DNA from 3 places in the Blastococcus saxobsidens DD2 genome. Region 1 is predicted to be linked to each of the others. Evidence: riboswitches for the same ligand, from Rfam matches in the RefSeq annotation. Region 1 holds a riboswitch; each other region holds the start of a gene.
What was found. Region 1 has a riboswitch for cyclic di-AMP ahead of BLASA_RS26320 (NlpC/P60 family protein). Riboswitches for the same ligand answer to the same signal wherever they lie in the genome.
Positions count from the first base shown of each region.

Region 2: it holds a riboswitch for cyclic di-AMP, as region 1 does, so the genes downstream of both, BLASA_RS23415 (LysM peptidoglycan-binding domain-containing protein) here and BLASA_RS26320 (NlpC/P60 family protein) in region 1, are expected to answer to the same signal.
Region 3: it holds a riboswitch for cyclic di-AMP, as region 1 does, so the genes downstream of both, BLASA_RS09530 (C40 family peptidase) here and BLASA_RS26320 (NlpC/P60 family protein) in region 1, are expected to answer to the same signal.

Region 1 is NC_016943.1:2,791,640-2,793,893, forward strand. Features, by position in the region: gene BLASA_RS13215 (TetR/AcrR family transcriptional regulator) at 1-394, opposite strand, end outside; cyclic di-AMP (ydaO/yuaA leader) riboswitch at 659-811, shown strand; gene BLASA_RS26320 (NlpC/P60 family protein) at 826-2,115, shown strand.
Region 2 is NC_016943.1:1,913,732-1,915,985, reverse strand. Features, by position in the region: gene BLASA_RS08995 (class I SAM-dependent methyltransferase) at 1-115, shown strand, start outside; gene BLASA_RS23415 (LysM peptidoglycan-binding domain-containing protein) at 246-1,106, opposite strand; cyclic di-AMP (ydaO/yuaA leader) riboswitch at 1,170-1,312, opposite strand; gene BLASA_RS08980 (hypothetical protein) at 1,599-2,254, opposite strand, start outside.
Region 3 is NC_016943.1:2,018,885-2,021,138, forward strand. Features, by position in the region: gene BLASA_RS25920 (M15 family metallopeptidase) at 12-422, shown strand; gene BLASA_RS09525 (hypothetical protein) at 455-772, shown strand; cyclic di-AMP (ydaO/yuaA leader) riboswitch at 958-1,137, shown strand; gene BLASA_RS09530 (C40 family peptidase) at 1,283-2,239, shown strand.

The DNA.
Region 1 (2,254 bases):
CGTACGCCCGCTCCGACGGAGCGAAGCCGGGCACCGGACGCCAGAACATCAGCGCCGACTGGGCGGGGTGCTCGACCGCCCAGCGGACCAGCAGGGTGGTGCCGTTGCGCAGACCGGTGAGCGGGTCCGCGGTCTGGTCGATCGCCCCGGCCGCCCGGAGCGTCTCCAGCAGCGCCCGCCACCCCCGCTCGAAGAGGGCGTCGTACAGGGCGTGCTTGCCGTCGAAGTACCCGTAGAGGGACGGCGGCCGGATGCCCATGCGGCGAGCCACCTCGCCCAGGGTCAGCCCGGCGGCGCCCTGCTCGGCCATCACCTCGAGGGCGACGTCGAGCACCTGCTCGATCGTCTCCTGCCGCCGCCGCCGGCGACGGTCCGGCGGTGCAACCACGCTCACGGCAGCCATCTTCCTACGAGCATTAGGACGTCAACATGGTCATAGGTCCCTGGTCCACCTGCGCCGCGCCAGGCCGTGCCCGGTCATCGGACGACGATCGTCGCGGCGTGTCCGTGACGGAATGTGCACGCACCACCGCGCCGAGGCGAAGGTCGCTGTGAAGTCCTCCGCTTCCCCTGGTGACCCGCGCGATCGACCCCTAGCGTGGGGCCGTCCGGACGGCCCCCCTCCGTCGCTCAACCGGTGACAGCCGCCCGGACGCCGCCGAACCACCCGCCGGCACCGGCCGGCACCAGGACCGGGGACCCAACCGCACCACTGGGGTGAAGCGACCGACGGCCCGCGCGGCCACCGGACGCCGGGCGCCTTCCCGCCCGAACCCGTCAGCTCACCCGGTAGGCGGCCGTGGAAGAAAGGACGACCCGCCGCACATGGCGAGTTCGCACAACCCTGCCCACCGTCGGATTCCCGGCCGTCGGGCACTCGTGGCCCTCGTGGCCGCCGGCGGCGTCGGCCTGACGCCGTTCCCCGCCGCCGCCGACCCGCAGCGGCCGAGCACCTCCCAGGAAGCCGCGCAGCTCATCGCTGCCAAGGCGCACGACCTGGAGGTCCTCACCGAACGGTTCAACGAGATCCGCGAAGGACTGAAGGCGGCCCAGGAGTCCGCCGACCGCGCCGCGGCGGAGCTCGCCGCCGCCGAGGCCGACCTCGCGGAGGCGCAGGACCGGGTCCGCACGGTCGCCCGCAGCGCCTGGACCGGGAGCGGGCTCGGCACGCTGGAGGCCATGCTGACCAGCGAGTCGGCCACCGACCTGATGGACCGGGTCGGCATGCTGGGCACGATCGCCGATCACAACAACGGCGTGCTGGGCGAGGCGGAGGCGGCCGGTGAGGACGCCGACCAGGCCCAGGCCTCGGCCGAGCAGGCCGCGGCGGAGGCGCAGGAGCAGGTCGACCGCGTGACCGCCGAGCGCGCGCGGCTCGACCAGCAGATCGCCGTGTACCAGGCCCAGTACGCCCGGCTCAGCGCCGAGGAGCAGCGGGCCTCCCGGGCGGCCGCCGAGCGGCACGCGATCCAGCAGGCGGCGGAGGCGGCGGAGGCCGCGGAGGCCGCGGAGGCCGCGGAGGCCGCGGAGGCCGCAGCGGCCGCACCGGCCCAGGAGCCGCGAGCCCAGCAGCCGCGGGTCCAGCAGCCGCGGGCCCAGGAGGCCCCCGGCGCCGCTGCACCCGCGCCGGCCCCGGTCGCCGCGGCACCCGCCCCCGCTCCCGCGGCACCCGCCCCCGCTCCCGCAGCACCCGCCCCCGCTCCCGCAGCACCCGCCCCCGCTCCGGCAGCACCGGTGCCGGCCCCGGCCGGCGGTGGCAGCTCGGCCGCCGGCGTGGCGGTCGACACCGCGCTGGCCCAGGTGGGCGACCCGTACGTCTGGGCGGCCGCCGGGCCGAACGCCTTCGACTGCTCGGGGCTGACCCAGTTCGCCTACGCGGCGGCCGGGATCAGCCTGCCGCACTCCAGCCGGATGCAGTCGCAGATGGGCACCCCGGTGTCCCGCTCGGCCCTCCAGCCCGGCGACCTGCTGTTCTTCTACAGCCCGGTCAGCCACGTGGGCATGTACATCGGCAACGGGCAGATGGTGCACGCCTCGACGTCCGGCGTCCCGGTGAAGGTGGCCCCGATCGACTCGATGGGCAGCTTCGCCAGCGCCCGGCGGATGGCCGGCTGACAGCCCCGGGAGCATCGCAGCGAGGAACGAGCGAGGAGCGGACCGGGGCGCGGAAGCCGGCCAACTCCATGGCCTGACCGCCTGATCGGCTGGGCGTACGGGGCGGCGCGACCGCCGCCCCGTACGCCGGCGCGCCGCG
Region 2 (2,254 bases), 880 kb from region 1:
GCCGCGCCGGCTGGTCCACCGGATCGAGATCGCGCTGCTGTGGCTGATCGGGGTGCGCCACCGGGCCGACTCCGGCGAGGGGATCTGCACGTTCGTCACCGCGGTCGCCGCCTGATCGCCGCGGCGACGTCCGACCGTGGATGCGCCAGTCGGCGGATACGGCCCGTACGACGAGGAGCGCCCCCGCCCGATCCCGGGCAGGGGCGCTTCTCGTCGGTCCTGGAACCCTGCGGCCCCGTGGTCGGTTACCGGAACGCCACGTGCGGGTGGTCCATGTGGTTGGCCGTCGGGGATCCACGGTCGGCCATGGCCTGCCACGTCCAACCAGTCCACGGACCGGCGATCCGCTGCCGCCAGATCACGGACTCGACGCCGAGCCGGGCCGCGTTGTCGATCACGTACTGGGCCACGGCGTCACCCTTGGCGCGGTCGGTGTACACCATGAAGTCGGCCGCCCGGCCCTGGGTCGGGGTGTGGCCGGGGCGCGTGAGGATCCTCGAGACGCCGAACCGCTCGGCGACCTCCTGGACGGCCGGTCGGACGTGCGAATCCCAGGCACCGTAGGAACGCGAAGCCGCAGCCGGTGCGGGCGACGCAGCCGGGGCCGGGACGGCCCGGCCCGATCGGGTGGCACGAGGAGGAGCCGCGCTCGGCGCGGCAGCCGGGGCTGCTGCACCGCTGAGGACGAGACGCTGACCGACGCGCAGGACGTTCGGGTTGCCCCCGATGACCTGCCGGTTGAGGGCGTGCAGCTGCTGCCAGGTGGTGCCGTGGCGGGCGGCGATCCTGGCCAGCGTGTCGCCGGAGCGGACGACGTACGTGCCCGAGGCGCTCGGTGCCGACCTGGCGGCGGACGGCGCCGCGCCGGACCCGCCGATGCTGAGCACCTGCCCGACGCGCAGGGCGTTCGGGTTGGCGCCGATCGCGCCGCGGTTGTCGGCGTACACGCTGCGCCACGAGGTGCCGTGGCCGGCCGCGAGCTTGCTGAGGGTGTCGCCGGAACGGACCGTGTGCTCCCCGGTGTGTGCCGCCGCCGGAGCGATGGACCCCAGGGTGACGGCCGATGCTGCTGCGAGGACCACGGCCGGGTAGGCCACGGCCGTCACGGCGCGATTCCGGGTGGGACGACGGTGTCGGCCCAGGGTGCGGTAGCGATTGAGCATGGGTGGTGAGCCTCTCGCCGCCTGCGGAGTTAGCTGTCGGGTTCGGGCGAGAGTTGCCCGGCCGCATGCTGCGGCTTCACCCCGAGGCCCGGAGGGCCACTGATCGGTGGGTCCCCCGCGCCTGCCCGTCGTCTCGACGCCTCCGGTGGCCGTGGGCAGGTTCGGCGGGCGGCCATCCGGGTCCACCGATCGGCGGACGTGCGAAGGCTAGGCAGACGGGGCCGAAGACCAGTAGGTCGTACCCGACCTTTTCCGAGACCCTCCGCGAAGAAGCACGCCGCGTGACCGGTCGTGAGCGCAGCGCCCCGCTTCCCGTGAGCGGGGGCGCTGACACCCGAAGGCCCGATCGGCGGCCGGGGTCACGGGCCGTCGATCGAGCCGGGGCCGGTCCGCGCCGGGCAGGCGATGCCCGCCCGGCGCGGACCGGGTGTGCGATCAGGCCTGGTCGGCGGCCTGGCGACGGCGGTACGCAACCGCACCGGCGGCAGCCGCACCGGCGACGGCGACCGCGCCGATACCCATCGCGGCCTCGTGCTCGATGCCGGCGGTGCTGCCCGCGCCGGTCTCGGCGCCACCGGTGGGCATCTGACCCATCTGGGAGGCGGTGAAGGCACCACAGGCGGCCGGGGCGGTGGCCTCCAGCGGCAGCGACGGGTCGAGCGAGCTCTGACCGGCCTCGGCGTCGTACGTGCCATTGCCGTTCACGTCGATACCGTGCACGACCAGCACCGCGGTACCGGCCGCGAACGACTCCTGCGTGGCCTGGTCGATCGTGAACGTGCGCTCGTAGGTGTAGCTGTCATCCTCGGGGGTCGGGAAGCGGTCGACGGCCAGGCCGCTGTCGGCACTGGTGTCGCCCTCGGTGGTCAGCGAGGAGCCGATCATCCCGTAGAACGGCTGACCATCGGCGGTGGTGATGATGCCGTCGCCGTCCGAGTCGGCGGATGCGGGCGGGCAGACCCCCTCGGCACCGATGTGGAAGTGCTGGGCGTGCGGGGAGCCCGCGAGGACGCCGTTCGCCTCGACGGTGACGGTGGCCTGGTCGCCCTCGAGCGTCACCATGCCCGTACCCGAGACGCCGGAGTCGTTCA
Region 3 (2,254 bases), 770 kb from region 1:
CCCCGAGCGCGATGTGCTCCCTCGGCTCCGCCGGGCACGTGCTGCGCTGCGACGCGGCGGCCGCCTACCGGGCGATGTCGGCGGCCTACGCCGCGGCTCTCGGCGCTCCGATCTGCATCACCGACTCCTACCGGACCTACGCCGGCCAGGTGCGGTTGTACGGGCAGAAGCCGGCGCTCGCGGCGGTGCCCGGAACGAGCAACCACGGCTGGGGGCTGGCGGTGGATCTCTGCGGCGGCATCCAGGCGTTCGGCACCCCCCAGTACGCCTGGATGGTGGCGAACGCCGGTTCAGATTCCTGCACCCCACGTGGGCTGATCCCGGCACCGGCCGCGAGGAGCCCTGGCACTGGGAGTACGCGGGCAGCTGAGAGCGGCCCGGGTGCCGGCGGCCGCGGCGGAATTGTCGGTGCCTCCTCCTAGCGTGCGGAACGACTCACGGAGGAGAAGAAGCGATGCTCATCGACTGCGACACCTGCACCGCCCGGGGGACCGGCTGCGCCGACTGCGTGGTCACCGTCCTGCTCGGGGCCCCGCCGGGATGGCAGGGGGTCGATCCGGTCGTGGTGCCGATGACCGGGCGCACCGGTGGTCCTGCACCGGTCACCGCCGAGGACGTCGTGCTCCCGCCGCCCGGCGTGGTGGTGGAGTTCGACGACGTGGAGCGCCGGGCTGTCCGCGCGCTGGCCGAGGGGGGCCTGGTGCCCCCGCTGCGTCACCGCGACGGCGCCGACGGCCACGGCGGCGAGGGATCCGGACGGCGCACGGGCTGATCGTCCCGTGCCCGTCGGAGCGGCCGCAGATACACCCGTCCGGGTGTATCCCGAGGTAGGCGCGCCGTACGGGGCGGGATGCCGTCCCACCCGTTCTCACCGTTCCCGTTTGTCACAGGCACATCAAGGTCGTTAGGGTCGTCGCCGTTCGGCCGGGTGGTCGTCACCCGTCGAGGGGTGGCCTCGACCGAACACCGCCTAATCACCGCGCGGCGTGCAGTCCCGGCGCCCGGGGTGTACCGGGGACCCACCGCAGTTCTGGGGTGAGTTCTCCCGCGGCCGGCTCGCCGGTGCGTGGGGGATAGGGCCAGTCTTCCCAGCCCGAACCCGTCAGCTAACTCGGTCGGCGGTAGCTGAGGAAGAAACGGAGAGCCGCCGCACGTGGCGACCCCAGACGCACCCCTGAGGCATGTCCGCGAACAGCGCCACACCGAACGCGAGGTGGCTTTCACGCGGAGTCCCCGCTCGGGGGCGTTGCGCTCCGGTCTCCTGGTCAGCGCCGTCGCTGCCGTGACCGTGACCCTGCTGCCGGCCACGGCGTCCGCCGTCCCCGATGAGGTCAGGACCGCCGACCAGGCGGCCGCCCGGGTGGCCGAGGCCAGCCACGAGCTCGAGGTCGTCTCCGAGCAGCTCAACGATGCACGGGTCGTCCTCGCCGGGCACCAGGCCGCGGCGACGACCGCCGGCGCGGCCGTCGTCGCCGCGGAGGGTCAGCTCGCGGCCCTCGACGGGCAGATCCGCCAGCTGGCCCGCAGTGCCTACACCGGCAGCGGCATGTCCCCGCTCGACCTCCTCCTGACCAGTGACTCGACCGACGAGCTGATCTTCTCCCTGGGCACCCTCGATGCGATCGCGGAGCACACCGACGAGGTGCTCACCGAGGTGGAGCAGGCGGCCGAGGTGGCCGACGAGTCGCGGGAGGCGGCGGCCGCCGCCACCGCCGCGGCGCAGGGCGTCGTGGACGAGATCACCGTCACGCGGCAGGAACTCGAGCGCAGGATCGCCGACTACCAGCGGCAGTACGACGCACTCACCGCCCAGCAGCAGGAGGAGGTGGCCCGCGCGCACGGAGGTGAGAGCCTCCCGGCGCCCAGCGGCGTGACCGCCCCCAGCTCCGCGGCGCAGGTGGCCGTCGACACCGCTCTCGCGCAGGCCGGCGACCCGTACGTGTGGGGCGCCGGTGGTCCGAACGCCTTCGACTGCTCCGGGCTGACGTCCTACGCCTACGCCGCGGCCGGGGTGATGCTGCCGCACTCCAGCCGGATGCAGTCGCAGATGGGTGTTCCGGTCTCCCGTAGTGAACTGCAGCCGGGCGACCTGCTCTTCTTCTACAGCCCGGTCAGCCACGTCGCCATGTACATCGGCAACGGGCAGATGGTGCACGCCTCGACCTCCGGCCAGCCGGTCAAGGTGGCGAGCGTGACAGCGATGGGCAGCTTCAACAGCGCCCGCCGCATCGTCGGCTGACAGTCGCGGGAGCAT